One region of the Providencia sp. Marseille-Q8014 genome, then DNA from elsewhere that is predicted to be linked to it. Evidence: predicted binding sites of a transcription regulator. Region 1 holds the regulator's gene; the other holds the start of a gene.
What was found. The regulator PhoB, encoded in region 1, activates phosphate uptake and scavenging genes when phosphate is short. The targets are predictions, from matches to a motif close to CTGTCATAAAACTGNCNNAT.
Positions count from the first base shown of each region.

Region 1 (16,574 bases):
CGTTGCAAGCCCATGCTCTGCAATTAAAGGAGTCAATTTTTGGTCATAAACAGCCCCATTCTTTAACTTTCCTTGTAGCTCACTTTTTTTAAATTCCCTCACCGATTCTTGTAGCATCGGACGCAATAATTTCGAGCTCAATAAGGGTAATGCGGCTTTATTTTTCAAAACTCTAGGTGTATTGATTCTCAATGCTTGGCAAATCATATCTTGATGACCAAATGGACTATAAATAACCGCATTCTTCGAGGGTAAACTAAACGTCTCATTATTATTTTTTAATTTAATGATATTCGGCGCGACGGATAAGGTATTACTGTCCACCATAGTATTGTGATATCCGCTGCTCCTAACGGTCGCGTTTTGACTCACCTGATTCACAGGTTTAGCCGTTGGACGATGGCTTTTTGTCTGATCGATGTGGGCGCTTTTGGGCGTCATAACAGACTCTGAGACTATTTTACCAATCATTCGTATACCTCTATGCTTCGCTAATGTATTTTTATCAATAAATTAAACTGCTAATAAATTCAGCATCAGACATAGTAGAAGCAATCAAGAACTGAATGATTTCATAAAACGCGGCTATGACGTAATTCAAGAGTAGAAAAGAGTCACAACATCAATAAATATCATCTATCAATATTAATTTAGTTATAAAGATCAATAAATTAAAAAACCTATTAATATCAATGCAAAATTTAAGCTTGCACTTCACAACAATCAAACTATCTTATTGTTATTAATCTGATAAATTGTTACAATCAATAGGTAAAAACTATCACAACGATTGGTATTTATACCTTTATTCTTTGTAGGGAATTTCATATTCTCTCTTGAGATATAGCCCAAATATTTTGAGCTGCTTGTAGGCGGAAAATAACCACGCCCCCTAACAGCACCATTGAGTGCGCAGGGAGTTTAGTGAACCCCACACCTAAGCAGTTTACATTATTATGGGTATAAAACCTTTAATTAACACTCATAGGAGTAAATTATGGTTCTGGTAACACGTCAAGCCCCTGATTTTACCGCAGCAGCTGTTCTAGGTAACGGTGAAATTGTTGATAACTTCAACCTGAAAAAACACCTAAACGGCCGCCCAGCAGTGATCTTCTTCTGGCCAATGGACTTCACTTTCGTTTGCCCTTCTGAGTTGATCGCATTCGATCATCGTTATGATGAATTCAAAAAACGCGGCGTTGAAATCGTTGGTGTTTCTTTTGACTCTGAATTCGTTCACAACGCATGGCGTAAAACACCGGTTGATAACGGTGGTATTGGTGAAGTTAAATACCCAATGGTTGCTGATATCAAACGCGAAATTATGAAAGCTTACGGCATTGAACACCCAGAAGCAGGTGTTGCTCTGCGTGGTTCTTTCTTAGTCGATAAAAATGGTGTTGTTCGCCACCAAGTCGTTAACGACCTGCCACTAGGTCGTAACATCGATGAAATGCTGCGTATGGTTGATGCGCTGCAATTCCACGAAGAGCACGGTGATGTTTGCCCAGCTCAGTGGGAAAAAGGTAAAGAAGGTATGAATGCATCTCCTAAAGGTGTTGCAGACTACCTGACTAAAAACGCAACGGGTCTGTAATTAGATCTTTTCAGTTTTTATGGGCCAGCATAATTTTATGCTGGCCTTTTAGGTATCGTTCTCATTTTCCCTGTTATTTCCTTCTGTTTTTTCTTCCTTTTTTAAATATCTCAGACCAGAAAATTCTCAATTGAAGATAAAAAACCATATATCAAATGATATATAGCGCCTCATACTTTCATGTGGTGAACATTTATAATATGGTTACATTTATCAACAAATAGTTACATTCACTATTGAATAAGCCTTATTGAATTTAATGATATTTTTGGGGTAAGTCTGTTAATCATCTATATCTCGATACGTAAATTATTTTTATATCAAATAGTTACAAAAATATCGTCATCATAGTCGTTATAATGATCTTTATAACAGCAATAAATATACGTAAGTCGATTAGGATAGGAATACAATGAAATTTAAAATGTTAGCTTCTCTTGCTATTGCAGCGACTTTCCTCGCTGGCTGCGATAATAACCAAACTGCTTCTGAAAGTAATTTCAAAAAGTCTATTCAAGATTATCTCGATACTAAACAGGCTATTTGTATTAATACAGGAGCCTTTCCTGCGGGGTTTTTAGCACAATCAAATGCGACAAAAATAGAACAATTAAACAGTTTAGTTGATGCTGGGCTATTAAATAAATCAGAAAAAGAAATTGTCATCAAGGATATGTGGGGCAAAGAAAAATCAGGTGAGGGCGTTGAATTTACACTGACTAATGAAGGTCAAAAATTCTTTGATGAAACCAAGGCTGAATTTTCAGGACGCGGGAGTTTCTGTACAGGTAAACTCGTTGTAACGGAAGTGACCAACTTTACTGAGCCAGCTGAACGTGGCGGGCAAAAAATTTCTATCGCTAACTTCAAACAAAAAATTGAAGATGTTGCGCCATGGGCTAAAAATGAAAAAGTCATCGCCGCATACCCACAAATCAAATCAGCCCAAGAACGTGCTGAAAAATCGCAGCAATCACCACTAGTGCTGACGAATAATGGTTGGATCCACATCGCATTATTCAATGCAAAATAAGTTAACTCACTTCGGTAGAGCTCTCGCCTAGGGCTCTACTCTTCCCTTCTCTAGGCTCGAGAATAAAATTTATTTCCTCTCATTTTAATCATATTCTCATACCGATCTCTCGGCCTGCTCATCTATTTTGTGCTATACATAAAATACACAATTGATTAACAAATCGACCCATTTAGTCATTTGTGTCACACAACATCATAATAACCCTATACTATTTTAATTATCGGGAGATACGAATGATAAAAACATCATGGCGCCCTTCTGCCTTATTACTTTCGCTACTTATCTCACCTCAGCTGTTTGCAGCCTCAGAGCCAGCAGTGGAAGCCAAAAAAGGAATGGTGGTATCTTCCCAGCACTTAGCCTCTCAAATTGGCGCTGATATTCTTAATTCAGGTGGGAATGCTGTCGATGCTGCCGTGGCTGTAGGTTACGCTCAAGCGGTCGTAAACCCATGCTGCGGTAATATTGGTGGAGGCGGTTTTATGACTCTCCACCTTGCTGATGGTAAAGATATTTTTATCAATTTCCGTGAAACTGCCCCTGATGCGGCTAGCGCCAATATGTACTTAGATAACAATGGCAACTTAATAGAAGGCGCAAGTCTTTACGGTTACTTAGCATCTGGCGTCCCCGGAACAGTAAAAGGGCTTGATTACGCGCTCGAAAAATACGGTTCAATGAGCCGCCAGCAAGTGATGGCACCCGCCATTAAATTAGCCCGAGAGGGCTTTGTTTTAACACGGGCGGATACCGATGTTCTCGATACAACCACTGAACGATTTAAGCAGGACCCTGAAGTCGCGCGTATCTTTTTAAAACCGGATGGTAGCCCTTTCCAACCCGGTGATTTGCTCGTTCAAACTGACCTAGCAAATACCCTCGAAAAAATTGCTAAAGAAGGCCCTAGCGCCTTTTATGAAGGAGAGATCCCGAAAATTGTTGAGGAAGCATCGAAAAAGAACGGCGGAATACTCACCGCTAAAGATTTCGCTAATTATACAATCACCGATACCACCCCTGTTAGCTGTACCTATCGCGGCTATAAGTTCATTTCAGCACCGCCACCAAGCTCAGGGGGAGTGACGATTTGCCAAACGCTCAACATCTTAGAAGGCTATGACCTCAAAGAAATGGGTTTTAACTCGGCAGAATATATCCATACACTAACTGAAGCGATGCGCCATGCCTATATGGATAGAAATACCTTCTTAGGCGACCCTGCCTTCGTTAAGAATCCAACGGATAAATTGTTAAGTAAAGCCTACGCTGACGAGCTACGCAAAGAGATCAAACCAGGTCAAGCGACACCATCAACACAAGTGCAGCCGGGTGTCGGGCCTCACGAAAAACCTGAAACCACTCACTACTCTGTGGTCGATGATAAAGGCAATGCGGTATCCACGACTTATACCATTAATGGTCGCTTCGGTTCTGTAGTCATCCCACCGGGTACGGGCTTCTTCTTAAATGATGAAATGGATGATTTCACGACTAAAGTCGGTGAAAAAAATCTGTATGGATTAGTCCAAGGGGAAAGAAATTCGATTGCTCCGGGTAAACGACCATTGTCATCAATGAGTCCAACCATCGTGACGAAAGATGGCAATGTATACCTTGTGCTTGGCTCGCCTGGCGGCTCACGGATCATATCCATCACATTACAAACTGCATTGAACATTATCGACCATGGCATGCCTCCTCAAGAAGCCGTTAATGCACCACGTATTCATCATCAATGGTTACCAGACGAGGTTTACTATGAAGAACGAGGAGTATCTAAAGATAGCTTAGCCTTACTCGATAAAATGGGCTATAAAATGGTTGAACAAACGCCATGGGGAGCTGCTGAGCTAATTATGGTGCCTGTGCCGGATGCGAAAGGCGCTAAAACAGACTCCTCAGGTAATGACGCAGCCGTCTCAGGTAAAGTTCGCCAAGGCTATATTTACGGTTCCAACGATGTTCGCCGTCCAGCAGGAAGTGCTGTTGGCGTGAATTAATCTGCCCCAAAAAAGCGGGAGCCATCCCGCTTTAGACTGCTGCCAAACCTATTATGTTTGGCAGCAAGTCGAATAGGTTATTGAAAATAAACGAGGAAAATCAATTTATTGATTTTCGGCTGATAACACAAAGTGGGAAAAACCACGCTTTTATCCCACTTTGTCAACAACCTCAAGCGGGAGCCATCCCGCTTTTTAATATTAGAGATCAGAACATCCCTTTGCGGCTATTGATTCATCTTCCAAGAGGAACGTGTCTCTTTTTTTGAAAGACGCTTATTCAGCGTTTCATATAATTACATAAATATACAATTAACAAAGGAATTATTATGATCAACACATTTCCAAAAAACGAGGCTCCTTCCGCCCTTGTTTTCACTAATCATAATACTCGCTCAACGAAAAGTTCAGCAGACTCATCCCCTCAGAGATTACAACCCAACCACGTTGACAGTATCAGCAATACAAATGAATCTTATACATTCCCATTAAATGGCCGTTTTATTCATTTTAATAAAGAAAAATTACTGACTGATTATCAACAGCATAGCAATACCGAATTAATAAAAGGTGTTAGACGTGAACTTAAGGCACAACTTAAAAGTGTCAATAAATTAGATAGACTTAAACACCCGCAAAGAACCCTTAGAATGATGGATATACTCTCACACTTAAAACAACCGAAGAGTCATCAAGAAGGAAAAATTCATTCGCGATATCAATCAAACAACCAAATCGTTCAAATCCTGATGGAAGAAGGACGTCAGCAACATGCTCAGCTGGAAAGATCACTCGCTATAGCTAGGACTATCAATACAGCAGTGTGCGCTACGATTGAAGAATGGAGAGCCAATCACCAATCTACGGCCATTACGCTGACACCCGTAGAAATCGAACAAATAAAAAGTAAAGTGTTAGATGCGGTGATAACCAAATTTGAATTAACCGATGAACATATTAATTTAAAAGATAGTTCTCCCTACACCGCATATCATGTCGCAATGAATTCATATAATAAGGCGATTAAAACCATCGATTTTAATACACAAGGGCTCACAGAAAGCCAAAAGCGTGAAAACGCACAAAGTATGACAAAAGAGATCAATACCATCATCACAACCCTTGGTAATAACATTATCAACCATGTGATGACAGAATTTGAAAACGGTAAGGTGTTCAATCTTCATGAAATTAAGCAGTGCGCTTTAGAGGTCACCCAAGAACAGCTCAATCATCTAACGCCTTGCGCCTCAACAAAATCAACAGCGAATATTCCTCAACCAACACAGCTTCAGTTCTCAACATACGGTATTCATGGGGAATATGATGAAATAACTGACGTGTAAATCAATTTTACCAATAGCTTATATTTAACAGTAAAAAGGAGCCTAATGGCTCCTTTTTACTGTGAATCCTTTCGTCATTAAACAGGTTTATGCGCCTTACTTGGCTCAATCATTCGGTCACACACTGCCGCGACAGCTAACACAATCACAGAGGGCAACAGCCACGCTAAATCTTGCTGATATAGTGGGATAGCCGTCATCCAATCAGGAATATAGGTTTTCAAATGCTCAGAAGCTTTGGCAGCCCCCACTAACCCAACAATAAAACTGGTTAACATCGTAGGAGCAATGACCACACTTGGATTACGCCACCATTTCAATGTGAAGCTGAGTAAGATCAAAACAATACATGGAGGATAAATCGCGACAAGCACAGGCACTGAAAAGGCAATCAATTTACTCAAACCAAGGTTAGAGACCACCATGGAAAACACCCCCAGTATGAGTACTAATGTGCGATAAGAAATGGGGACATATCGACTAAAGAACTCTGCGCAAGCACAAGTCAGCCCAACAGCAGTCACCATACAGGCAACAAAAATCAGTACCGCAAGGAAAAAGCTACCGTAATTACCAAATGTATACTGAACATAGGCATGCAAAATATCCGCACCATCCTGTGGGTTTGGGATAATAGAAGCGCTATTTTCGCCCAATTTAAATAGGGATAGATAAACCAGTGTCAACAATAGACCCGCAATCAAACCTGCCCACATGGTATAGCGCGTCAACAACGACGAATTCTCAATGCCGCGTGAACGGGCTGCATTAACGATAACGATACCGAACACCATTGCACCCAATGTGTCCATCGTTAGATAACCGTTAATGAAACCATTCGAAAATGCCATCTCTCGATATTCATCCGTTGATGGTATTGGTTGACCCGCTGGCCACAATACTGCCGCAACCCCTAAAATGGCCAAAGCAAGCATTTTGACCGGTGCCAATATATGCCCAACACTATCTAATAACTTGCCTGGATACAGTGAAATACCAATAACTAAAACAAAGTAAATTGCGCTGTAAATCAATAATGAGATGTCAGATTCACCACCCAATAATGGTGCAATACCCACTTTATAAGACACTGTAGCAGTACGTGGCGTGGCAAATAAAGGTCCCACAGAGAGGTAAGCGACAACCGCTAGCAATAAGCCTGCTGTTTTTCCTACTGGAGTACTCAGTGCCTCAATGCCCCCTCCAACTTTGGCTAATGCCACGACCGTTAAAACGGGGAGACCGACACCTGTAACAAGGAACCCTAATGCAGCCGTCCAAACTTGTTCACCTGCTTGTAAACCAACCATAGGCGGAAATATGATATTTCCAGCCCCCACAAAAAGCGCAAAGGTCATAAAACCTAAAGCAAGAATATCTCTGGATGTTAAACGATGAGCCATATTTTATGTTGAATCTATGTAACAATGTTAATAAATATAGAGTCACTAATAAGTAACTCTTTGAATTATAAGTGGCGGTATAGAATTCTAATTAACAAGATGATAAACAATACAATCTGTATGTTTTATCACATCAGGCAAGATTAAAAATCAAAAAACAGAAAAAATCGCCAATAACTGGCTACAAGTAAAACTTTTATAGGGAAAAAAGGCAAGAGCAAAGCGAAAAACAAGAATAAAACTCTAAAGTATTTTTTATAACTAGTGATTACTGTCAGTAAAGTAACAATATGCGCTATATGATTTGAATAAAAAACAACCAATAAACACTCAACTCTCCTTCGAGTTTAATGATATCTAATTCGAGATTGCTAGATAAAAATAGGCATTTCTGTAGTAATTGAGTATGTTTTTAATATAAATCAATGGAATATAGAAACATTGCCTCATATACCGAAAGAACGCCTAATATATAAAGACTGGCTTTCTAGAGTACAAGAACAGTAAAAGCGGCTGTATGCCGCTTCAGACGGCTGACAAACCTATGATGTTTGGCGACAAGTCGAGTAGGTTTTGAAAATAAACGAGGAAATCAATTTATTGATTTTCGGCTGATAACACAAAGCGGAAAAAACTACGTTTTTATCCCACTTTGTCAACAACCTCAAGCGGCTGTATGCCGCTTTTAGTCGGGTAATCATGACCTCTTTATGCTGTTTTATTCGCCTTTTTATCTACGACAATTAACACTGGCGGTAAGGTAAATGAGAATTCACTCCCCTTGCCTAACTGACTGGTTATCACTAACTGGCTGTTATGATGCTGCAAAGCATGCTTAACGATAGCAAGACCTAACCCCGTCCCCCCACCAGTTTGGCGAGACCTCGCTTTATCAACACGATAAAAACGTTCCGTTAAGCGAGGAATATGCTCTGCGGGGATCCCTGCACCATTATCTGTCACACTAAAGCGCGCGCCATTATGTGTTTTTTGCCAACCTACACGAATTGTCGTCCCTTCCGGTGTGTGCATAATGGCATTATAGACAAGGTTCGCTACTGCACTACGTAATTGCTCTTCATTACCATAAACACGTAACTTTTCATCCACTGAAAATACCAATTGCTGTCGGCCTTGGCTTAAACTTATCGCCTCCTGCTCTATCATTTTTAAAATGACCGGAATATTCACTTGTTCATCTAAATTGATATGAGGCGCGACTTCAATACGAGATAATTGCAGTAATTGTTTCACTAAATTATCCATCCGATGTGCTTGCTCTTGCATCACCATCAAGGCTTTTTTATTTGCCGGAGAAGTATTTTCTTGGTCTTCCAATACTTCAAGATACCCTTGAATGACTGTCAACGGTGTCCGTAGCTCATGACTAACGTTCGCAAAGAAATCTCTACGCGATTTTTCTAAGCGACGCTTTTCAGTGACATCACGAGCCACCATTAGGAGCTGGTCTTCGCTATAAGGCAAGATACGAAATTCGACAATAGCGCCACTGTTTAACTCTATCGTTAACGCTTGTTCATAATTTTGTAACGTGAAATACCGACTAAAGTCAGGATAGCGCAATAAATTAAAAATAGGTTGCCCGCTATCTTCCGGCCAACGAAAACCTAATAGGTGCTGGGCATGCCGATTACACCAAAAAATGTTACCTTCAAGAGTCATCATCACAACCGCATCCGGTAAAGACTCTGCCCCACTGCGAAAGCGTTTAATCAATTGGCCTAATTCACGACGGCGTTTACGGTTTCGTTGTTGAAGTTGGTAGATGCCATAAAATATGGGTTCCCATCCCCCTTTGCCATCAGGTGGAAGCATACTGCGATCAAGCCATAACCAATATGAAAGCTTCATCAGGTTATAGCTATGCCAAATTAAGGCCGCCGCCAATGAAATCACTAAAAGCCATGCTAGATGGCCGATGAAAATAGACAATATTAAGGCTGGTAAGATAAATAAAAACAGCCCCCAAACTAGCTGCTTCCATGATAAGCGTTCAAGCAAACTGGAATCTCCTGTTATTTCTCAGTAGCGCACTGAAAAGCGATAGCCAGTGCCACGAACCGTTTGAACCATTTTATCATGTCCTTCCGTCTCTAATGCTTTTCTGAGACGACGAATATGAACATCAACCGTTCTATCTTCAACATACACATTCGCCCCCCACACATAATTAAGTAACTGTTCACGGCTATATACGCGTTCGGGGTGAGTCATAAAGAAATGCAATAATTTATATTCCGTTGGCCCCATATCAATAGGCACATCGTTACTGCTAACGCGGTGAGACGTTGGGTCGAGTGTTAACCCATTCATTTCAATAATATCTTCAGTCGCCATTGGCGAAATACGGCGTAAAATGGCTTTTACTCGCGCGACTAACTCTTTAGGCGAAAAAGGCTTGATTAGATAGTCATCTGCACCAACTTCCAATCCCTTTACGCGATCTTCTTCTTCTCCCCTTGCTGTTAGCATCATCACAGGAACATCGCGAGTATCACTGTCACGTTTCATGTGCTTAATCACTTGAATACCGGATCCGCCAGGGATCATCCAATCCAATAGAACTAGGTCAGGTAATGGGTCAACCAACTGCGCAATCGCGGAATCATAATCATCAGCTTCAATAGACTGAAAACCATTCTGCTCCAGTACAAAACAAACCATTTCTCGGATGGGCGCTTCATCTTCAACAACTAGAATGCGTCTTGCCATGATTAATCCTGTAAATAAGAAGAGATTATTAAAAGTGAAACCATTATGCGTCACTTTTATGACAGAATTATGAATCCCGTCATCCAATGACACGACTCTTTTCTATATTAGTGGTAAATTGTCATTTTAGTGAAATAAACTTGTCATACATAATGCCGTGAATGGATTTATCTTCATACGGCATCATCATCTACTGGGCAATATGCCTAACACCTCTTCCCACTCAATTCGCTATTTGTTCTGATATTGCCATTAACGACCTCTAATAAGGTATACTCATCATCGCAACTCTATCAAGCAGCAGGAATCAGCCCTTATGCGTATCATTCATACCTCCGACTGGCACCTTGGCCAATATTTTTTCACCAAAAACCGAGCTGTTGAGCATCAACACTTTTTAACTTGGCTGATTGAGCAAGTTAAACAATACCAAGTGAATGCCGTGATCGTTGCCGGAGATATTTTTGACACAGGCTCCCCGCCTAGCTATGCGAGAGAACTTTACAACCAATTCGTTGTGTCACTCCAACAAACTGGCTGCCAGCTAGTCATACTGAGTGGTAATCATGATTCCGTTTCGGTCTTAAACGAAACCAGCTCGTTGCTTGCGTATTTAAATACCCAGGTTGTCACCTCTGGCAGCCATCCACAGGTGATCACCTTAAAAAATGCACAAGGCCAACCTGGGGCACTACTTTGTGCCATTCCTTTTCTACGACCAAGAGATATTCAATTGAGCGTGGCAGGACAAAGCAGCGAAGAAAAACAGCTATCACTACAGACCGCGATTAGCGAGTATTACCAAAATAGCTATCAACTAGCAGTACAACAACGGGCATCACTCGGATTAGATATCCCTATTATTGCCACTGGCCACCTAACGGTTGTCGGCGCCGAAGTGTCCGATTCTGTGCGCGATATCTATATTGGTAGCTTGGATGCATTCCCTTCCGGCGCATTTCCTCCTGCTGATTACATCGCATTAGGGCATATTCACCGCCCACAAACGATTGGGGGACAGCAACATATCCGTTACTCTGGCTCTCCTATTGCTCTAAGTTTTGATGAGGCTCAGCAACAAAAAAGTGTCTGTATGGTGGAGTTTGACGGCCATCAAATCTCACAAATTTGTCAACTCCCTATTCCTCTATTTCAGCCACTACAAACATTAAAAGGCTCACTTGCTGACATTGAAAAGCAATTAAAGACATTAAAACATACGCCTGACACCCCACCTATTTGGTTAGATATTGAAGTCGCATCGCAAGACTATCTTGCGGATATCCAACAACGTATAGAGGTCTTAGTCAAGGATTTACCTGTTGAGGTGGTTTTATTACGCCGTGCGCGTAAACAACAAGGTCAGTCTGTGACGATAGCTAATGAAACCTTAAATGAGCTCACTGTAGAAGAGGTTTTTTTACGTCGTTTAGCAGAGGAAGCGTTGGACGATAAAGAGAAGGAACAACGCCTATTATTACTCTTTAGGCAATCCTGCGAAGCACTACGCGCTGAATTAGAGGGAGACGCATGAAAATCTTGAGCTTACGTTTAAAAAATATTAACTCCCTTAAAGGCGAATGGAAAATAGACTTTACCCAAGAACCGTTTGCTAGTCAGGGACTGTTTGCGATTACTGGCCCAACAGGGGCAGGCAAAACAACATTGCTGGATGCTATTTGTTTGGCGCTCTACCATCAAACGCCTCGCTTGAGCACTTTATCTGCCAGCCAAAACGAACTCATGACACGTCATACTGGTGACTGCTTGGCTGAGGTTGAATTTGAAGTAAAAGGTATTGCTTATCGCGCATTTTGGAGTCAACGCCGAGCGGGTAATAAACCTGAAGGTAAGCTGCAATCTCCAAAAGCGGAGTTAGCAACTAGCGATGACGGTAAAATTATTGCTGAGAAAATCAGTGAGGTAAGAGAAAAAATCATTCAGGTGACAGGACTCGATTTTGAACGTTTTACCAAATCGATCTTATTATCACAGGGTGATTTTGCCGCCTTCTTAAATGCTAGCGAAAAAGAACGCGCTGACTTATTAGAAGAGATCACAGGAACCGAGATTTATAGCCAAGTGTCCAGCTATATCTACCGTCAGCATAAGCAAGTTAAACATGATTTAGAGCTGTTAAAAACTCGCGCACAAAGCATTCATTTACTTACCGAGAGTGAACATCAAGCATTCGTCGCCCAGCAAACGCATTTGGCTAGCCAAGAAAGCCAGCTAAATGATACACGCGCCCAATATCAACAGGCCTTATATTGGCAGCAACGTCGGCAACAATTAGCGGCGCGTTTGAGCCAATTACAATATGAAAAACAACAGGCAGAACAAGCCTACAACGATGCACAGCCTAAACTAAAAAAACTGGCAAACAACTTACCAGCAGAGAGTATGCGACCGCTATGGCTAGATTTAGAGCGCCAACAACAATCCCTGAATGAACTCACTGAAAAACAGCGCCAGCTTTTACAGCATATCGAACATCAACACCAACAACTCACCCCGTTGCAAATGCAGCTCACGCAGGCACAAGATAAAGACAAGCAACATCAAGCTTACGTGCAGCAACAAACCTTGTTGATCGATAGTCAAGTTCGCCCTCTGGACAATGAGATCGCTCATTTACATCAGCAGATTAGGGAAGTTTCAGAGCAACAAGCACAAGATCAAGCTGAATATCGTTCAAAACAGGCCTTAATTTCCGATGCCCAACAGCAGGCTAAACTGGCAAATACAGAACAACAACACATTCAGCATTACCTAGAACAAAATGCACAAGATGCCCGCATTCTGCAACAAATTGGATTATGGCGCCAACAAGGCCACTCTATTGATGAGTTAAATCAACGCGTACTGGCATTAAAACAAAAACATCAAGCTTTAACGCAAGAGCAGTTAACCTTGTCCGCCGAGCAACAGCAGCAAGTTGAGCAAAATACGCAAACTCAACAACAGCTCGAACAAGAGACGATGACCTATCAAGCAGTTGAAGCACACTATTTAGCGTGGCAGAACAAACACGATGTTGAGCAGCTTAATCACGCAATAGAACAGCTGCGAACAAGATTGCAACATGCCCAACTATTGCCTTTATTATTATCGCAATGGCAGGAACAACAGAAACAATTAAAGCAAAAACAAAGCCAACAAGATGAAATTACTCAGTCTATCTCTCAAGCTGAACAACAAATTCAACTCACTGAAACACAAATTAATCATCTTCAGCCACATTTAGCAGACTTGACTGCACGGTTACGCTTAGAACAAAAAATCGTCAGTTTGGAAAAGGAACGGCAGCAATTACTCTCGGGCGAGCCTTGTCCTTTGTGCGGGTCGACTGAGCATCCTTCGATTGAACAGTATCAAGCCATTGCGCCGACGCAAACGGAACAGCGATTAGCTGAGCTAACCAAGCAATTAGAAGAGTTAAAGCAAACGCAGATGGCCCAGCATTCACTGAAACAACAAGAAATCCAGCGTCAAGCTGAGAACCAAAGATCACAACAACAATTAATTGCCCAAGAAGGCAACTTACATCAGCAATGGGTAACCGCTTGCCAACAAGCCTTAGCGCCTCAATTAGAGATGACAGATGTTGTTGTTGAACAATTCATTGCTGAGCTTCAGCAACAACTCGCCATACAACAACAATTGTTGCAGGATTTCGCTGTCCTTGAACGCAAATATCAACAACTAAAATATCAATTACATGAAAAACAGTCTTTAAATAAACAACAGCAATCGGCACTTGCCTTGGTAATCGAACGTATTAAGCACTTACATCAACTTATCGATGAAACACAAACCGAGCTGAACATACAGCAGCAACGTCAACATGAGCAAAAGCAGCAATTACACATTGCACTGGCTGACTTTGATCTGCCCATCAACGAAAGTTTTGATAACCGTTTTGCTGTATTAGAACAGCGAGGCCAACGGTATGAACAACAAAGACAAGCAGCTCAAGAGATAGCAAAGAAAATTGCCGTCAATGCAGCAACCTTACAAGCGCAAATGGCACAACAGGCTGATTTAAATAAACGACTAGAGAGCACCTGCCAGCAGCTACAACAATTAAAATTAACGCTACAACAAAAGCAAGCTATGCGCCAACAATTATTAGATGGGCAGCCCATTACAGCGTTTGTCGCCCAACTTCAGGCACAGCAAGACAAACTGACTCAACATAAGCAACAGCTCACAGAGCAAATCAGCCACTGTGAAAAAGCGATTGCATCGCTCAAAGGTAGCCAAACTGAAATTGAAGGCGCAATCACTAAAAATCAGCCTCTATTAGCCAACGCTCAACAGGCTTTCGATACTGCGCTCTCCATGAGTCCATTCGCGACACAACAAGAATTCTTAGGCGCCTTATTATCTTCTGATGAAAAACTTCAACTTGAACAGTTACAACAGAAGCTAGAGCAGTCACGACTACAGGCGCAAACACGCTATACAGAAGGTGAACTAACGTTATCAGAACATTTAAATCAGAAACCTGAAACATTTACCGAGGCCAGCCCAGAAAAATGGCAACAAGAGATAGCCAAACTTGATGAAGAGATCAAAAACCTCAATAAACAACAAGGGCAAATTTTCAGTCAGCTTGAGGCTGATAGACAACAACGTCATCAACAACGAGGTTTGCTGCAAGAAATTGCAGACAGCCAATCTCGCTACGATGATTGGGGCTATCTAACCGAACTTATTGGTTCCGCTGACGGTGATAAGTTCCGTCGTTACGCTCAAGGGCTCACCTTCGACTGTCTCATTTCACTGGCTAATTTACGACTCGATAAACTGCATGGCCGCTATTTGCTAAAGCGCAATCATAATGCTGATCTTGAGTTACAAGTCATTGATGGTTGGCAAGCTGATACTGTGAGAGATATTAAAACGCTTTCAGGTGGGGAAAGCTTCCTTGTCAGCCTAGCGCTCGCACTCGCGCTCTCTGATATGGTGAGTAGCAAAACACAACTCGAATCGTTATTTCTGGATGAAGGCTTTGGTACTCTCGATCCAGAAACGTTAGATATTGCGTTAGATGCATTAGAAAGTCTCAATGCCTCTGGAAAAACAATTGGGGTGATCAGCCATGTCGAAGCGATGAAAGAGCGGATCCCAGTTCAAATCACCGTGAAGAAAACCAATGGCTTTGGCTTTAGTGAATTACCGAGTCAATTTAGAGTTAACTGATCGCACAGCTGTAGTGCGCAACATCACTATCTCAGCAGAGGCCAATAGCCTCTGCTGCCGTTACGTTTAAATCGCCTCTAATGCCTGTGATAATGCTTCTTTTAAGTCATTCACATTTTCAATACCGACAGATAAGCGTACTAAATTACTCTCAATACCAATGGAGCGACGAACAGATTCCGCAATACCTGAATGTGTCGTTGAAGCAGGATGGCATGCTAACGACTCCGTGCCACCTAAACTCACCGCTAATTTAAATAACGCAAGGTGGTTCAGAAAGTTAAACGCATCTTCCTCATTATCCCCAACATTGATAGAAAACGTTGAACCGGCTCCCGAACATTGCGCCGAGTAAACTTGATACTCCGCACTTTCCTCGGCCAGAAACGCAGGGTAATGCACCTTTTTTACTTTTGGATGCTGGTGTAAAAAAGTAGCAAGTTGCTGAGCATTGTCATTGGCTTTTTCCATTCTTAATTGCAACGTTTCTAATGAACGTCCTATCATCCAACTTGAATGAGGGTCAAGTTGAGTGCCAATTGCATTGCGTTGTGCTCGCACTTTATCAAGTAATTCACGGCGTCCAACGACGCCCCCCGCGACCAAATCCGAATGCCCGCCGACATATTTAGTGAGTGAATACACACTTAAATCGGCACCCAGCGCTAAAGGCTTCTGAAATATAGGTCCCAATAACGTGTTATCACAGATCAGTAGCGGTTTTTCACTTTGTCGTGTTTGAGCAATTTCTTGCGCTATCTCACTAAGTAAGTGAATACCAACTAACGTATTTAATGGATTAGACGGCGTTTCGATATAAATCGCCGCAATCCTTTTTTCAGGATCGATACCGTTAATCACCTCTCGAATAGACTCCGCATCGCACCCATTTTGGAATGCCACTGGCGTTATCCCAAATCGAGCTAGCGTATTCAAAAATAAGGTTTCTGTGCCACCATACAGGGGCTGAGAATGTAATAACACATCGCCAGGTTTGAGAAATGCCAGCAAACACGTTGTAATTGCAGACATGCCTGACGAAAAGAGCGCAGCGCTTTCAGCACCTTCATATAAGGCAAGCCTATCTTCAACAATCTCACTATTAGGATGATTGAAGCGTGAATAGACTAGCCCCTGTTTTTGGTTATCGGGTGTAGGTGTGCGCCCACTAACCATATTGAAAAAGTCTTTTCCTTCCTGAGCTGTTTTAAATACAAAAGTTGAGGTTAGAAAAACAGGAGGTTTAAT
Region 1 covers NZ_CBCOPT010000001.1:799,200-815,773, reverse strand. Annotated here, with positions in the region: gene ACWPW6_RS03460 (hypothetical protein) at 1-471, opposite strand, end outside; gene ACWPW6_RS03455 (peroxiredoxin C) at 998-1,600, shown strand; gene ACWPW6_RS03450 (hypothetical protein) at 2,013-2,633, shown strand; gene ggt (gamma-glutamyltransferase) at 2,870-4,636, shown strand; gene ACWPW6_RS03440 (hypothetical protein) at 4,966-5,982, shown strand; gene brnQ (branched-chain amino acid transport system II carrier protein) at 6,060-7,385, opposite strand; gene phoR (phosphate regulon sensor histidine kinase PhoR) at 8,094-9,407, opposite strand; gene phoB (phosphate regulon transcriptional regulator PhoB) at 9,429-10,118, opposite strand; gene sbcD (exonuclease subunit SbcD) at 10,435-11,652, shown strand; gene ACWPW6_RS03415 (AAA family ATPase) at 11,649-15,326, shown strand; gene ACWPW6_RS03410 (cystathionine gamma-synthase family protein) at 15,393-16,574, opposite strand, start outside.

Region 2 (16,574 bases), 530 kb from region 1:
ATGACTGTAACAATGGTTATTAAGCTACTTTGTGGATGCAGGCTGAATGTCGCGGTTTGGTAAAATAGAGCCGCTAAACTGTAAGCGACATTGAGTCCCCATAAAATCGAGAAGCTCATCCAGCTTTTATTGGTTTCTCGCGCAATGGCTCCCATAACCGAAACACACGGGACATACAGCAACACAAAGATGAGGTAGCTGTATGCCGCGATGTCAGAACCAAATTTAGCCGCCATGGTTCCCATCGAACCGGATTCCATTTCGCCATCACCTTTACTGGCTTCGATAGGATTTGAAAGGGCACTTAGGGTAAAGGTCTCTTTCAAGCTATCCCATGTTTCGACTACTGCATCTTCAAGTTCTGCTAGCAAATCAAATGACTCAGCATCGAAAGGTTCTGCCGTAATACTTTCCGCGGTATACAGGGTGTTTAAGGTCCCCACAACGACCTCTTTTGCCATTGCCCCCGTAATTAAGCCCACTGTGGCTTGCCAGTTATCTGTGTGCACCCCAATCGGTTGTAAAACAGGCGTGATCACTTTACTGACGGAAGCTAAAGCAGAGTCATTAATATTATCAACGGGTTTGCCGGATAAAGAGAAACTATTCAAGGCACCAATAAACATACTGGCGATAACGATCACTTTACCTGCACGAACCACAAACCCTTTTAAGCGCTGCCATGTTTGGATCAATAAGGTTTTAAGGTGTGGAACATGATAAACCGGTAGTTCCATGACAAAGGGGGAAGCTTCACCACGCATGAGTGTATGTTTGAGCAGGAGACCCGTTAAGATAGCCACCACGATCCCCAAAATGTAGAGTGAAAAAACAATACTCGCCCCATTTTTACCAAAGAATGCCGCCGCAAATACGGCAAAAATTGCCAAACGTGCACCACAGGACATAAACGGTGCCATGAGCACGGTAATTAAACGTTCACGTGGTGCATCCAGTGTACGCGCCCCCATAATAGAAGGAACGTTACAACCAAAGCCAACAATCAGTGGTACGAAGGATTTACCGGGTAGGCCTAACGCTTGCATTAACCTGTCCATCACAAATGCGGCGCGAGCCATATAGCCTGAATCTTCTAAGACCGATAAAAATAGGTACATCATACCGATTTGCGGTACGAGTGGGAGAACGGTATTAATACCTCCACCAATCCCTTGGGCGAGGAATACTGTTAGCCAATCAGGGAAACTAAAATAATCACCAATCCATTGTATGCCATGAATAAAAATGGCTTCTGAAGCCCCTTCAAAGAACGGTTGTAGTGCACCGCCAATATTAATGGCCAGAACAAACATCAGATACATGACAAATAGGAAAATCGGCACCCCAAGCCAACGATTTAAAATAATTTTATCCAGTGACTGAGTTAATTGATTAGGTTCAGCAGCACTATTGTTTATCGCTTTTTCACAGATAGCGGCGATGGATTGATAACGCGCATCCGCTATTAGCAGTTCAGGTTCTTCATTTAAGCTATTTTTTAAGTTTTGCTGAGTAGCATGTAGTTGTGCTTCTGTAATATTTGCACGTTGGCGACTATAAATATCACCTTCAAGAATTTGCAACGCCAGCCAACGACGCTGCTGTTGACTGAATTGTTGTGCTGAAATTTGTTCTGATAATGTATCGACCGCTTGTAATAGCGCCGTGGGATACTCAACCAAGGCTGTCATGTTATTTTGTGGGTGATTATCAATAGCTTGTTTGAGCTTATCAATGCCCGTTGCTCGAGTTGAAACTAAAGGAATAACAGGGCAGCCTAATTGTTGCTGTAATTTTTCCACATCGATTTCAATATGTTGGCTTTGTGCGATGTCCAGCATATTCAGCGCCACAATACAGGGCACGCCTAATTCAACTAATTGTAATGTCAGATAGAGATTACGCTCTAAATTAGAGGCATCTACGACGTTGATGAGCATATCGGCTTCACCGCTGAGGATAAAATAGCACGCGATTTGCTCATCCAGCGATGTTTGCTCAGAAATCGTTGTTAAAGAGTAAGTCCCCGGTAGGTCGACTAACTCAATATGATGTTGCGTTGTATTAAAGCGCCCAACCTTTCTTTCGACAGTCACCCCTGCCCAGTTACCAACACGTTGGCGAGACCCTGTTAATTGGTTAAACAGTGTGGTCTTACCTGCGTTTGGATTGCCAATTAGACCGATAGTTAATGGTTTCATAGTGTTTACCAGTAATAAAAATTTAAGATAACGACCTGGTGCAGTAATCCGTGATGTTAGGTGGCTGTGGTTTCGTCAAGGTTAAGTAACGCTAAATCTTTTTTGCGTAATACAAGACTCACTCGATGTGTTTCGATTTGAATCGGATCACCGAAAGGAGCACAACGCACCACCTTAAAGATAGAGCCGGGTAATAGACCAAGTGAAAGCAATTTTTGTCGGTAAGCGGGGCTTATCTGTGGTGAGAAACCGAGTATTTTGTAGCTATGTTGAGGAAGTAATGACATAACGCCTTCCGTTTATCATGAGTAGTAATGATAATTATTAAAAATATAATTTTTTATGGACCAAAAAAGACAGTAAGTAGTAATAAATCTAATTAATAATGAGAATTATAATCATCAACTATTCACTATATTTAGCCTCTTTTTTCGTCAAGCTGAATTGATATGGATCAACTAAGCATTGAGTATACGGGCACTTCGGATTGATGAACCTAAGTTGTGCAGGTAAATAAAAACAGTTTAATGTATTCGTTTTGTTAAATATTAACGTAATGAAATTGTCGGGGTGGGATTAAAAACCTCTACAATCAAAGAGAAAGTCGATTGTAGAGGTGTTTTTATTGCGGAGTCTGACTTAGCGTTTTTTGCCAAATGCGGCGGCGAGGGCATCGCTCATCGCACTGTTTCCCGCGGAACTATTATTTTTTCGTGAAGTATCGCGAGGTGTCGACGGTGTTTTCCGTGAGTTTCTATCTTGCGAATGGTTCGTTCTACGCGATGGACTATGGCTATCACCCGGTTGCTCATCTAAGCGCATAGTGAGCGCGATGCGTTTACGCGGAATATCAACGTCGATCACTTTGACTTTTACAATATCGCCAGCTTTGACCACTTTATGCGGGTCATCGACATAACTGTTAGACAGCGATGAAATATGGACTAAACCATCTTGGTGAACACCGATATCGACGAACGCACCGAAGTTAGTGACATTAGTGACTGAGCCTTCAAGGATCATGCCCAATGTCAAATCATTCATGGTTTCGACACCTTCAGCAAAGGTTGCCGTTTTAAACTCAGGCCGAGGGTCTCGACCCGGTTTATCTAGCTCTTTGATAATATCCGTGACGGTAGGAACACCAAACTGCTCTGTTGTAAAATCATGGGGGCTTAAACTATTCAAGGCTTGTGAGTTGCCCATGATCTCTTTGAGAGGTTGACGAACGGCATCGAGAATTTTTTCAACGACAGGATAAGCCTCTGGGTGGACTCCAGACGCATCAAGTGGGTTGTCACCGTTAGTGATACGTAAGAAACCGGCACATTGTTCAAAGGCTTTTGGCCCTAAACGAGTCACTTTCAAGAGCTGTTTTCGGTCGTTAAAACGGCCATTCTCATCTCGCCAATTCACGACATTCTGAGCGATCATTTTGCTCAAACCAGCAACACGCGTAAGCAAAGCGACAGATGCCGTGTTTAAGTCAACCCCGACTGAGTTTACACAATCCTCGACTACCGCATCGAGTTTACGGGCTAGTTGCGTTTGGCTGACGTCGTGCTGATACTGACCAACGCCAATCGATTTCGGATCGATTTTTACTAATTCAGCGAGGGGGTCTTGCAGACGACGCGCGATAGAAACGGCCCCACGTAGTGATACATCAAGGTCTGGGAACTCTTGTGCTGCCAGCTCTGAAGCGGAATAGACGGATGCGCCCGCTTCACTCACAATGACTTTTTGTGCCGTCACTTCAGGATACTGTTTTTGCACTTCGGCAAAGAAACGCTCTGTCTCTCTAGAAGCGGTACCATTACCAATGGCCACCAATTCCACTTGGTGCTTTTGGCATAAGGCAGCAACCACGGCGGCGGCTTTCGCTGCTTGCCCCGTATGTGGATAGATAGTCTCTGTTGCGATGAGTTTACCTGTTGCATCGACGACCGCGACTTTAACGCCGGTACGTAAGCCGGGATCGAGGCCCATCGTTGCGCGCATCCCAGCGGGTGCGGCCATTAATAGGTCATGGAGGTTACGCGCAAATACATTGATTGCTTCATCTTCTGCTTTTTCTCGCAAGGAACTCATGATTTCCGTTTCAAGATGAAGCAGCACTTTGACACGCCATGTCCAACTGATGACGGCTTTACGCCATTGGTCGGCTGGTGCATTGTTTAACCTAACATCAAGGTGACGTGTAATGATTTCTTCACAGTAACTCTCTTTAGGCGGCTCTTCGAATTGTGGGTCACAATTCAGTGACAGTTGTAAGATCCCTTCATTACGACCGCGGAACATGGCTAATGCGCGGTGAGAGGGAACGGAAGAAACAGGCTCTTGATGATCAAAATAGTCGCTAAATTTTGCTCCCTCCGTTTGTTTTCCGTCAGCAACTTTGGAAACAATGTGGGCATTTTTTAGCAAATAGTCACGCACTTTGGCTAATAATGTCGCATCTTCAGCGAAACGTTCCATTAAAATATAACGGGCGCCATCAAGTGCCGCTTTGACGTCAGCAACCCCTTTTTCTTCATTGATATAGGCTTGTGCTAAATCATCCGGTGATTGGCTAGGGTCATGCCATAAGGCTTCCGCTAATGGCTCTAAACCTGCTTCAATCGCGATTTGTCCACGAGTACGGCGTTTAGGTTTAAAGGGTAAGTAAAGGTCTTCTAGTTCGGTTTTATTGAGGGTATTGTTGATGGCAGCGGCGAGTTCAGGGGTGAGTTTCTCTTGTTCTTCTATTGACTTAAGGATAGTTTGCTTACGCTCATTCAACTCTCGTAGATACCCTAAACGGCTCTCCAGTTGACGAAGTTGGGTATCATCTAGCCCACCGGTCACTTCTTTACGATAACGGGCAATAAAAGGAACAGTGTTTCCTTCATCCAGCAGTGTGATAGCAGAAAATACCTGTTTCGTCTGAACTTGTAGCTCTGCTGCAATTATTTGGCTTAGAGTTTCATTCATGTCGCTTTTAATACCTAATCAATGAATAATAAAAAAATTTATGGCACTGTTATACTTGCACAGAGGCAGAATTTCTAGGGCGAACTTTATTAAAGTCAAAGAATAATTCTGTATATAATTTATAATTATCTAACTTGCTTACTAATTTATAAAGGTTATGAATAAGAGTCTGTTAATCACACGCGAAGGCTGGGATGCTCTGGACAAAGAACTTAAGTACCTTTGGAAAGAAGAGCGTCCAAGAGTGACCCAATCCGTTTCTGAAGCCGCAGCACAAGGCGACCGCTCAGAGAATGCGGAATATATTTACGGCAAAAAACGCTTGCGAGAAATTGATCGTCGAGTTCGTTTTTTATCTAAAAGATTGGATCAACTCAGGATTGTCGAACCTGACCCACGGCAAGAAGGGCGTGTTTTTTTTGGGGCATGGGTTAAACTAGAAGATGATGATGAAAATATCAGAATATTCCGGTTAGTGGGTGCTGACGAATTTAATCCCTCTAAAAATTGGATTTCGATTGACTCTCCAGTAGCTCGAGCACTAGTTGGTAAGCAGGTTGACGATGAAATTACTGTCAACACGCCGGGGGGGATTGTGACCTATTCGATATTAGAAATTAGTTATAAACCTCTAGCCCTATAACGCGTAAAATTATTCATTAAATTTCAAGTTGATGGTAAATTAGAGCATTAACTATTTTATATTTAACTTATACGCAAAATAATTAAGTTATATACCACTATCACAGGCTAGCGAAAAAACGCATTAATATGATGAGGCGATCATTTAGATAACTGTGAATTTGGTGACACCCATAATTTTTGGGAATGGTGGGTATGCTCTTATTTTTAAAGATAATTTCAATAGATTGCACATCTTGAGGGCTACAAAATGCAAGAAAGTTATAAAGTTCTTGTTGTCGATGATGATATGCGTTTACGTGCCTTACTAGAACGCTATCTCACGGAACAAGGGTTTCAGGTACGTAGTGCCGCCAATGCAGAACAAATGGATAGGATCCTCACGCGAGAATCTATTCATCTTATTGTTTTAGATTTAATGTTGCCGGGTGAAGATGGCCTGTCAATTTGTCGCCGTTTGCGTAGTCAAAATAATCCGATTCCGATTATTATGGTGACGGCAAAAGGTGAAGAAGTTGATCGTATTGTCGGTTTAGAAATTGGTGCCGATGACTACATCCCGAAACCATTTAACCCGCGTGAATTATTGGCGCGTATCCGTGCGGTATTACGTCGTCAAGCAAACGAACTACCTGGTGCACCATCTCAGGATGATGCCATTATCACATTCGGTAAATTTAAACTTAACCTTGGTACTCGTGAAATGTTCCAAGGCGAAGAAAATATGCCTTTAACCAGTGGTGAGTTTGCCGTACTAAAAGTGCTGGTTTCGCATCCAAGGGAACCATTATCTCGTGATAAGCTGATGAGCTTGGCGAGAGGCCGTGAATACAGTGCGATGGAACGTTCAATTGACGTGCAAATCTCACGTTTACGCCGTATGGTTGAAGAAGATCCTGCTCATCCCCGCTATATCCAAACAGTTTGGGGACTGGGTTACGTGTTTGTACCGGACGGTAGTAAAGCATGAAGCGATTGAGGTTCTCTCGCCGTAGTACATTTTCTCGTTCGTTATTTTTGTTCGTTGCCTTATTGTTTGCCAGCCTTGTCACCAGCTATATGGTGGTATTGAACTTTGTTGTGATGCCAAGTTTGCAACAGTTTAATAAAGTACTGGCTTATGAAGTACGAACTTTAATGACGGAAAAGATGGTGCTGCAAGATGGAACCACTGTGCGGGTTTCTCCTGCATTGCGTAAAAAGATTTATAATGAGTTAGGGATCACATTTTATGCCCAATCAGCTGCCATGGAAGAAGGCTTAAATTGGGCTAAAGAATATGATTTCCTCAGTGAAAACATGTCTGAATATATTGGCGGTGAAGCTAAAGCCCGTTTAGAACTTGGCCGCGAATATCCTATTCTTTGGCTAACGTCTTATCTTGCCCCCGATATCTGGGTACGGGTACCTTTGACCGAAATAGGGCAAAACCAATTCTCGCTAGTATTCCGTTATACATTAGCAATCTTTCTGTTTATTTTTGCCGGTGTTTGGCTCTATATCCGTTATCAAAATAAACCCTTACTGGAGCTTGAATACCATGCTGGTCAAGTAGGTAAAGGGGTTATTCTGCCTGCTATGCAGGAAAAAGGCGCCGCAGAGGTAAGAGCCGCAATTCGCTCCTTTAACCATATGGCAGCCGGCATCAAAACACTTGAAAATGACCGTACTATATTAATGGCAGGGGTCAGCCACGACCTCCGTACACCATTAACACGCATACGTTTAGCGACGGAAATGATGAGTCCAGAAGATGGTTATCTTGCTGAATCCATCAATAAAGATATTGAAGAGTGCGATGCGATCATTGGTCAATTCATGGACTACCTGAAGACCGGTCAAGAAATGAATATGGAGTTCTGTGACCTGAATGCAATCTTAAATGAAGCCGTCACCGCGGAAAGCAGTGTTACAGGTGAAATTGAAACGGCATTTGAGCCAGGTAATCTGATTGTGAATGCCAATCCATTGGCGATTAAGCGGGCAATTACGAATATGATCGTGAATGCCTATCGTTATGGTAATGGTTGGATTAAAGTCAGCAGTGGTAAAAACGAAGACTCAGTCTGGTTCCAAGTGGAAGATGATGGTGCAGGAATTAAGGAAGAGGATATCCAACGTCTCTTTCAACCGTTTGTGCAAGGGGAAAAAGCGCGTAGCAATAAGGGAACAGGCCTTGGCTTAGCGATTATCCGCCGTATTGTCGACGCCCATGAGGGCAGTATCGAAATTCATAAAAGCGAACGGGGGGGTTTTGCCATTCGCGCGCTGTTACCATTGAAAGAAAAAGAAGAATAACAGGCTGTTAGTGAAATGAGCTGTCAGCCTATCTCATCTCTTTAACTAAAATATTCTTAAATTGTATTCATTCCTAATTATTTACCTCATAAAACATGCCGTTTATAAATAAAATAATCGTTATATAAAAGACTCAGCAATTGTTTCGTTTGGATAATAGATCCAAATAAAATAATTGGGTGAATCTATGCAGATTAATTTTTTTAAAACGATCCGTTCTTCTCAAAGTCAAAATGCATGCGCGAGGATAGAAGGAAAGGGAGACCAATCTGCCCTATTTCAAAAAATAAAGCGTACACGATGTACCATAATAGGGTTCTTTCAAGAACCTAAAAAGGTGGCTACACCGGTGACGTGGGGTCGACAACTGACCGCGGTTATCCAATCACCGGAACATCAATTGGCAACATCAAAATCACCGCTATCTATTCCAGTACCGCCGCCAATGCCTGAGTTTGGTACTCCGCTTGCTCAACCAACAAAAGCAGGGAAAATAGGGATGGGGCAAGTGTTTGCGGAGCTAAAAAGTTGTCAGGCTTTTATCAATCATGCCAAAAAGCGTGAGGGGCTTGAAAAAAACGCAGTGGCTTCAACCGATACGCCACCGCCCCCTCCGCCGATGGCAAAGTTTCTGGGTATTGGCAAAATGACTGTTGCTCCGCAAACTCAGGGGGAAAAAACCGGCATGGCACAAGTGCTGGCGGAGCTAAAAAACCATCAGGTTTTTATCAATAATGCCAAAAAGTGTGAGGGAGTTGAAGAGACCTCAGTGGCTCCAACCGATACGCCACCGCCCCCTCCGCCGATGGCAAAGTTTCTGGGCATTGGCAAAATGGCTGTTGCTCCGCAAACTCAGGGGGAGAAAACCGGTATGACGCAAGTGCTGGCAGAACTGAAAAATCATCAAGTTTTTATCAATAATGCCAAAAAGTATGAGGGGCTTGAAGAAACCTCAGTGACTTCAATCGATACGCCACCGCCCCCTCCGCCACTGAAAGGCATCCACAAAATGACGACGCCCTCTCAAACTCAGGGAAAGAAAGTCGGTATGGAGCAAGTGCTGGCTGAGCTTAAGGAGTATATGCTGCACAAAGCAAATAAAGAATAATGTCGGTCTATGTGTATTTTGAAATTGGATATAAGATCGATTATTGTCGCTAACGTGCTCATTTTACGCGTCAATGGGCACGTCATGGCGGTTTGCTTGTTAGGTGTTTAACCATCGTTATTTGCTGTAGCGCTTAGAAAATCATAAAGCGCGTATCTTGCAATGAACTGTTATCTATCCCCTCATGACAAGTGTATGCGCTTTTTGCTATGGTGAGCAGAGCAGTATTGATCGATCCTGAGAGGCGGCAAAAAAGAATTGTGCGACTTTTTTATGACAGAGTGTCATTTTTGCCTCATGACAGATTGGCCGAGTATTATATTTCTTACCATCTGATTTTATTGTTAATTTTTTTTATTGGCCTTCCGCTTTGCTTCAATAAATACGCTAAAATAATCAATTGTCATAAAACTGTCATAAATCAGACATGTTGTTGTCATCAAATTGTCCTATTTTTCCTACCGTGACATTTCACCAACAATTTACACTTAATTGTTTCTATACATCCCCGGAGGGATTATGAAAATGATGCGTACAACCTTAGCTAGCGTAATGGCAGCAACTCTTTCAATGACTGCGATGTCTTCTTTTGCTGCCACAAGCTTAACTGGCGCGGGTGCAACATTCCCTGCCCCTGTTTACGCTAAGTGGGCGGACTCTTATCAGAAAGAAACAGGTAATAAAGTGAACTACCAGGGAATCGGTTCTTCTGGTGGCGTTAAACAAATTAATGCGAAAACAGTTGATTTCGGTGCATCTGATGCGCCATTGACTGATGAAAAATTGAAGCAAGATGGCCTGTTCCAGTTCCCAACAGTTATCGGCGGCGTTGTCTTGGCCGTTAATGTGAAAGGTATCCAGTCTGGTCAATTGACATTAGACGGAACGACGTTGGGTGACATCTATCTTGGCAAAATCACCAAATGGAATGACCCCGCAATTGCTAAGCTGAACCCTGATGTTAACTTACCAGACCAAAATATTGCGGTAGTAAGACGTTCTGATGGTTCCGGTACCACTTTTGTCTTCACTAGCTATTTATCGAAAGTGAGTTCAAATTGGAAAAATGACATCGGTGCGGGTTCAACGGTTAATTGGCCGAAAAACAGCGTAGGTGGTAAAGGTAATGATGGCGTTGCAGCCTTCGTTCAACGTCTACCAGGCTCTATCGGTTATGTTGAATATGCTTATGCAAAACAGAATAATCTTGCTTATACTAAACTCGTTTCAGCGGATGGTAAGGTGGTTTCACCAACAGGTGAAAGCTTCAGTGCGGCAGCGAAAAAAGTGGACTGGTCTAAGTCATTCGCTCAAGACCTGACTAACCGTGATGGTGAAAATGCATGGCCAATCACATCCACCACATTTATCTTAGTTCATAAAGATCAAGCGAATGCAGAAAAAGGAAAAGCGGTGCTCGACTTCTTTAACTGGGCTTACGAAAAAGGTGGTCAACAAGCTGAAGCATTAGATTACGCTGTACTACCCGCAGAAGTTGTGACAGCAATACGTGCAGCATGGAAAACAGAAGTTAAAGATAGCCAAGGTAAACCACTGTTTTAATCAGTGAACCTCGGGTTGGCAATGGATGGCGGATGCTTAGGATTAACATCCGCCTTCTGACGTAGTAACTAAATCCTACTAATAAAGTAGGTGTAGGATGAGACAAAGCGCATGGCCGAGAAAACAACGGCATTTAAAGCACCGAGCAAGTCAGGCGATGTGATATTTAGCGCATTGGTAAAAATTGCCGCACTAATCACTTTGTTAATGCTTGGTGGCATCATTATTTCCCTTATTTTTGCCTCGTGGCCGAGTATGCAAAAATTTGGGTTTTCGTTTTTATGGACTAAGGAATGGGATGCACCCGCGGAGGAGTTTGGGGCATTAGTGCCAATTTATGGCACCATTGTGACGTCATTGATCGCCCTGATTATTGCTGTACCCGTCAGTTTTGGTATTGCACTTTTCTTAACGGAACTGGCTCCTAACTGGTTAAAACGCCCTTTAGGTATTGCGATTGAATTGCTCGCAGCAATTCCAAGTATTGTTTACGGTATGTGGGGGCTATTTGTTTTTGCGCCTCTGTTTGCTGAATATTTCCAAGAGCCTGTCGGCAATGTGATGTCAAGTATCCCGATTGTCGGTGAGCTTTTCTCGGGTCCTGCATTCGGGATTGGTATTTTGGCGGCAGGGATTATCCTCGCCATTATGATCATTCCTTACATTGCCTCCGTTATGCGTGACGTATTTGAACAAACACCCGTCATGATGAAAGAGTCGGCATATGGTATTGGTTGTACCACATGGGAAGTGATCTGGAATATTGTTTTACCTTATACCCGTAATGGTGTGATTGGTGGCGTCATGTTAGGCCTTGGCCGTGCTCTTGGCGAAACCATGGCGGTGACCTTTGTCATCGGAAATACTTATCAACTGGATAGCTTCTCGTTATTTATGCCAGGAAACAGTATTACGTCAGCACTAGCGAATGAGTTTGCCGAAGCAGAAAGTGGATTACACACTGCTGCACTGATGGAACTTGGGTTAATTCTCTTTGTTATCACCTTCATTGTTCTGGCGATATCAAAACTCATGGTTATGCGCTTAGCGAAGAACGAGGGCCGTTAATATGTCGACATCTCAACATTTTGTTATTAACGAAAAAGAACGTGCCCGTCGTCAAGCATGGCGTCGTCAGATTAACCGAATGGCCTTATTTGTTTCAATGTTAACCATGGCCTTTGGTCTGTTCTGGCTGGTTTGGATTTTATTTTCAACGGTGACCAAAGGGATTGATGGGATGTCCCTTAACTTGTTCACAGAGATGACTCCGCCACCGAATACTGAAGGTGGTGGCCTCGCTAACGCCATCGTCGGAAGTGGCTTGTTGATTCTGTGGGCAACGGTGATAGGCACCCCTTTAGGTATCTTAGCAGGGATCTATTTGGCAGAGTATGGCCGTAAATCATGGCTCGCTTCTGTAACGCGTTTCATTAATGATATTTTGTTATCTGCACCATCAATTGTTGTAGGTCTGTTTGTCTATACCATTGTGGTTGCACAAATGCAGCACTTCTCTGGCTGGGCAGGCGTTATCGCTTTAGCACTGTTGCAGATTCCGATTGTTATCCGCACAACGGAAAATATGTTGAAACTGGTGCCGGATAGCTTGCGTGAAGCCGCATATGCGTTAGGTACGCCAAAATGGAAAATGATTTTATCTATTACGCTTAAAGCATCTGTATCCGGGATTATTACAGGGATCTTGCTAGCGATTGCTCGTATTGCGGGTGAAACCGCACCATTACTGTTCACTTCTTTGTCGAATCAGTTCTGGAGCACAGATATGAGTGAGCCAATTGCTAACTTGCCTGTGACTATCTTTAAATTTGCGATGAGTCCGTTCTCGGAATGGCAACAACTGGCATGGGCAGGGGTTCTATTAATCACCCTATGTGTCCTGTTAATTAACATTATCGCACGCGTTGTGTTTGCTAAGAAAAAACACTAACACCCGGATTGAATAGAGATTTATAGAGAGAAGTTGCCATGATTAATGCAAATCAGATCGCAAACAGTAAAATTCAAGTACGTGACCTTAACTTTTATTACGGTAAATTCCACGCACTAAAAAATATCTCGTTAGATATTGAAAAAAACAAAGTCACCGCATTTATCGGCCCATCCGGTTGCGGTAAATCAACGCTGCTGCGTACCTTTAATAAAATGTATGAGCTGTACGGTGAGCAGCGAGCAGAAGGTGAGATTCTGCTAGACGGTCAAAATATTTTGACTGATAAACAAGATATCGCGTTATTACGTGCCAAAGTCGGTATGGTATTCCAAAAACCAACACCCTTCCCGATGTCTATTTATGACAACATTGCCTTTGGTGTCCGTTTATTTGAAAAGTTATCGCGTGTTGAGATGGACGAACGTGTTCAGTGGGCGTTAACCAAAGCTGCGCTGTGGAATGAAACCAAAGATAAACTGCATCAAAGTGGTTATAGTCTTTCTGGTGGTCAGCAACAGCGCTTGTGTATCGCTCGTGGTATCGCTATTCGCCCTGAAGTTTTATTATTAGATGAGCCATGTTCAGCCCTTGACCCCATTTCAACTGGGCGTATTGAAGAGTTGATCAGCGAACTCAAATCTGAATATACCGTGGTCATTGTCACTCACAATATGCAACAGGCTGCACGTTGTTCGGATTATACGGCCTTTATGTATTTAGGTGAGTTGATTGAGTTTAATGACACAGACAAGATGTTTACCACACCTGAAAAGAAACAAACCGAAGACTATATTACAGGTCGTTACGGTTGATAGGGAGCCGATTATGGATACGCTGAATCACAACAAACATATTTCTGGGCAGTTCAATGCTGAATTGGAACATATCCATACAGAATTGATGACAATGGGAGGGCTGGTTGAAGAACAGCTCACCAAAGCGATCACTGCCATGCATAATCAGGATGAGGCTCTTGCGCGCGAAGTTATCGAAAATGACCATAAAGTGAATATGATGGAAGTGGCTATTGACGAAGAGTGCGTGAAAATCATTGCTAAGCGTCAGCCAACAGCCAGTGACTTACGCCTCATTATGGCTATTTCAAAAACCATCGCTGAACTCGAACGAATTGGGGATGTTGCCGATAAGATCTGCCAAACAGCATTAGAAAAATTCTCTCATCAACATCAACCTTTGCTGGTTAGCCTTGAGTCATTAGGGCGTCATACGGTACAAATGTTGCATGATGTGCTTGATGCTTTTGCGCGAATGGATTTGGAAGAAGCGATTCGGATTTATCGAGAAGATGAAAAAGTTGACCAAGAATACGAAGGAATAGTACGTCAACTGATGACGTACATGATGGAAGATCCAAGGACGATCCCAAGTGTATTAACGGCATTGTTCTGTGCCCGTTCGATTGAACGTATCGGAGATCGATGCCAAAACATTTGCGAATTCATTTTTTACTATGTGAAAGGGCAAGATTTCCGTCATGTAGGTGGCGATCAATTGGAAAAAATGATCACCAAAAAATAACGGTCAAACTTTGCGTTGTCGCATTGTTGGTTGTCATTACCAACCCCAGTCACAGACTTATGTGTGTGACTGGGGTTTTGTTTTTTATCGCCAGCGTCAACACGTGTGAGTGAGGTTATTGAGCGTCGTTTTCGTTCATTTCGATATGCTTAGAGTGTTTTTATGTGATGCAGATTTTAGGTTTTTGGTGATCTTTTAAAAGACTCCCGTTATCACGCTATTTTCATATGATATTAAACACGGACGAGTTAGTTAGAAAAAACCGTTTATTCATCCTCATTAAAGGTCCTCATAACGATTGTACGCATCAAACAACCCTTAAAGGTAACGTGAATCATTTTACAGACTCTCTTCATTGCTTGGTGACCTATTTTTCTGCGTATATTCTTTTTTGATATAAATATATCATTTAATAGTATTTCAAGAGATAAGCCTTCCTTGATAATTTGTGGTAGTCGATTTACATAAATTTACCGTCAGAGGTGTTCAATGAAAGCTCGCGTTTTAACTACCGCACTACTTGCAGGCCTTGCGCTGGTGGCCAATGTCGCCAATGCAGATAAATTGGATGATATTAAGCAAGCTGGTGTTATTCGTATCTCTGTGTTTGACAGTAATCCACCATTTGGCTTTATTGACCCACAAACAAAAAAACTCGCGGGCTATGATGTTGATATCGCGCAAGCGATAGCCGATGACCTCGGCGTGAAATTGGAATTGCGTCCAACTAACCCAGCTAACCGTATTCCTCTACTGACATCAGGTAAGGTTGATCTCATTGGGGCAAATTTCACAATTACTGACGAACGCGCTAAGCAGGTTGATTTCTCGATTCCGGATTTTGCGACAGGGCAGAAGTTTATTGCTCGCAAAGGGGTCTTGAAAACGCCTGACGATATTGCCCCATTACGTATTGGTGCGGATAAAGGCACGGTACAGGAAGTGACCTTACGTGAGCGTTATCCAAATACGAAAGTGATCTCTTATGATGACACGCCACAAGCATTTGCTGCTTTGCGCAATGGTAATGTCCAAGCGATAACGCAAGATGACGCGAAGTTAGTCGGTCTGCTGGGTAACTTGCCAGAAAAAGTGAAGGCTGATTTTGAAATATCTCCGTTTAGTATCACTCGTGAATATCAAGCGGTTGCAGCAGTAAAAGGTGAAACGCGTTTAATCGAAAATGTGAATAACACCTTGTTGAAATTAGAAAAAGAAGGCAAAGCAGAACAGATTTATAACCGTTGGTTTGGCCCTGATACTAAGGCAGCGCAACCTCGCGGTGAATTCAAATTCGCTCCTCTTGAACAACAAAAATAATGATAACCATCTGATATATCGATTCAATATATTGAATCAGCACTTCAGAATAAATAACCCCGCTCATTATTGCGGGGTTCTTAGTTATACAAGGCAGCAGTTATGTTTGAAAAATTTATTAGCGGCGAATTTTTTTCTCAGCATTTTTTGGCTCCTGAGTATTTGGAATGGTTTGGCTATGGCTTTTTGCTGACGATTTGGATCTCGGTTTGTACCATCATTGCTGCAACGCTATTAGGTTTTGTCGTTGCCGCGGCAAAGGATAGCCAAATTGCCCCGCTACGTTGGGGGGTCAGTGTGTATATTTCCATTTTCCGTAATACACCTTTACTGGTTCAACTGTTTTTTTGGTATTTTGCGTCAGGGGAGATTTTATCATCGGAGATGATGGCATGGCTCAATACACCGCATGAAATCCACGTGGTAGGTATCACGCTGAGCTGGCCTTCATTTGAATTCTTAGCGGGTTTTGTTGGGTTAACATTATATACGGTACCATTTATTGCTGAAGAAATACGCTCAGGGATCCGTGGTGTACGCCAAGGCCAAAAATATGCAGCCTTTGCACTTGGTTTAACGGGATGGCAAGCCATGAAACATGTTGTGTTGCCACAGGCGGTGAAAATCGCCATGCCTCCTTTACTGGGGCAATACATGAATGTTGTTAAGAACTCGTCGTTAACCATGGCAATTGGTGTTGCTGAGCTCTCTTACGTCTCACGCCAAGTGGAAAGCCAAACATTACAAACATTCACTGCATTTGGCCTCGCAACAGTGCTGTATATCGCCATTATTGCGGTTATGGAAGGCTGGGGACAATGGCGAGCGCAACGAAATTTAGTGGAAGGGGTATAAGATGGATTTTTCAGTGATTGAACAAAATTGGCAATATTTGTTATTTGGCGCTTTTCCTGATGGTCCTATAGAAGGTGCAGCCCTTACACTGATTATCAGCTTAATTGCGGGTGCCGCATCG
Region 2 covers NZ_CBCOPT010000001.1:268,373-284,946, forward strand. Annotated here, with positions in the region: gene feoB (Fe(2+) transporter permease subunit FeoB) at 1-2,201, opposite strand, end outside; gene feoA (ferrous iron transporter A) at 2,258-2,488, opposite strand; gene ACWPW6_RS01180 (Tex family protein) at 2,841-5,174, opposite strand; gene greB (transcription elongation factor GreB) at 5,332-5,817, shown strand; gene ompR (osmolarity response regulator transcription factor OmpR) at 6,067-6,786, shown strand; gene envZ (two-component system sensor histidine kinase EnvZ) at 6,783-8,114, shown strand; gene ACWPW6_RS01200 (hypothetical protein) at 8,302-9,222, shown strand; gene pstS (phosphate ABC transporter substrate-binding protein PstS) at 9,742-10,785, shown strand; gene pstC (phosphate ABC transporter permease PstC) at 10,897-11,853, shown strand; gene pstA (phosphate ABC transporter permease PstA) at 11,855-12,736, shown strand; gene pstB (phosphate ABC transporter ATP-binding protein PstB) at 12,775-13,551, shown strand; gene phoU (phosphate signaling complex protein PhoU) at 13,565-14,278, shown strand; gene ACWPW6_RS01230 (ABC transporter substrate-binding protein) at 14,768-15,598, shown strand; gene ACWPW6_RS01235 (amino acid ABC transporter permease) at 15,701-16,453, shown strand; gene ACWPW6_RS01240 (amino acid ABC transporter permease) at 16,455-16,574, shown strand, end outside.
Region 2: the regulator PhoB is predicted to act here: its motif matches at 9,623-9,642, upstream of pstS (phosphate ABC transporter substrate-binding protein PstS).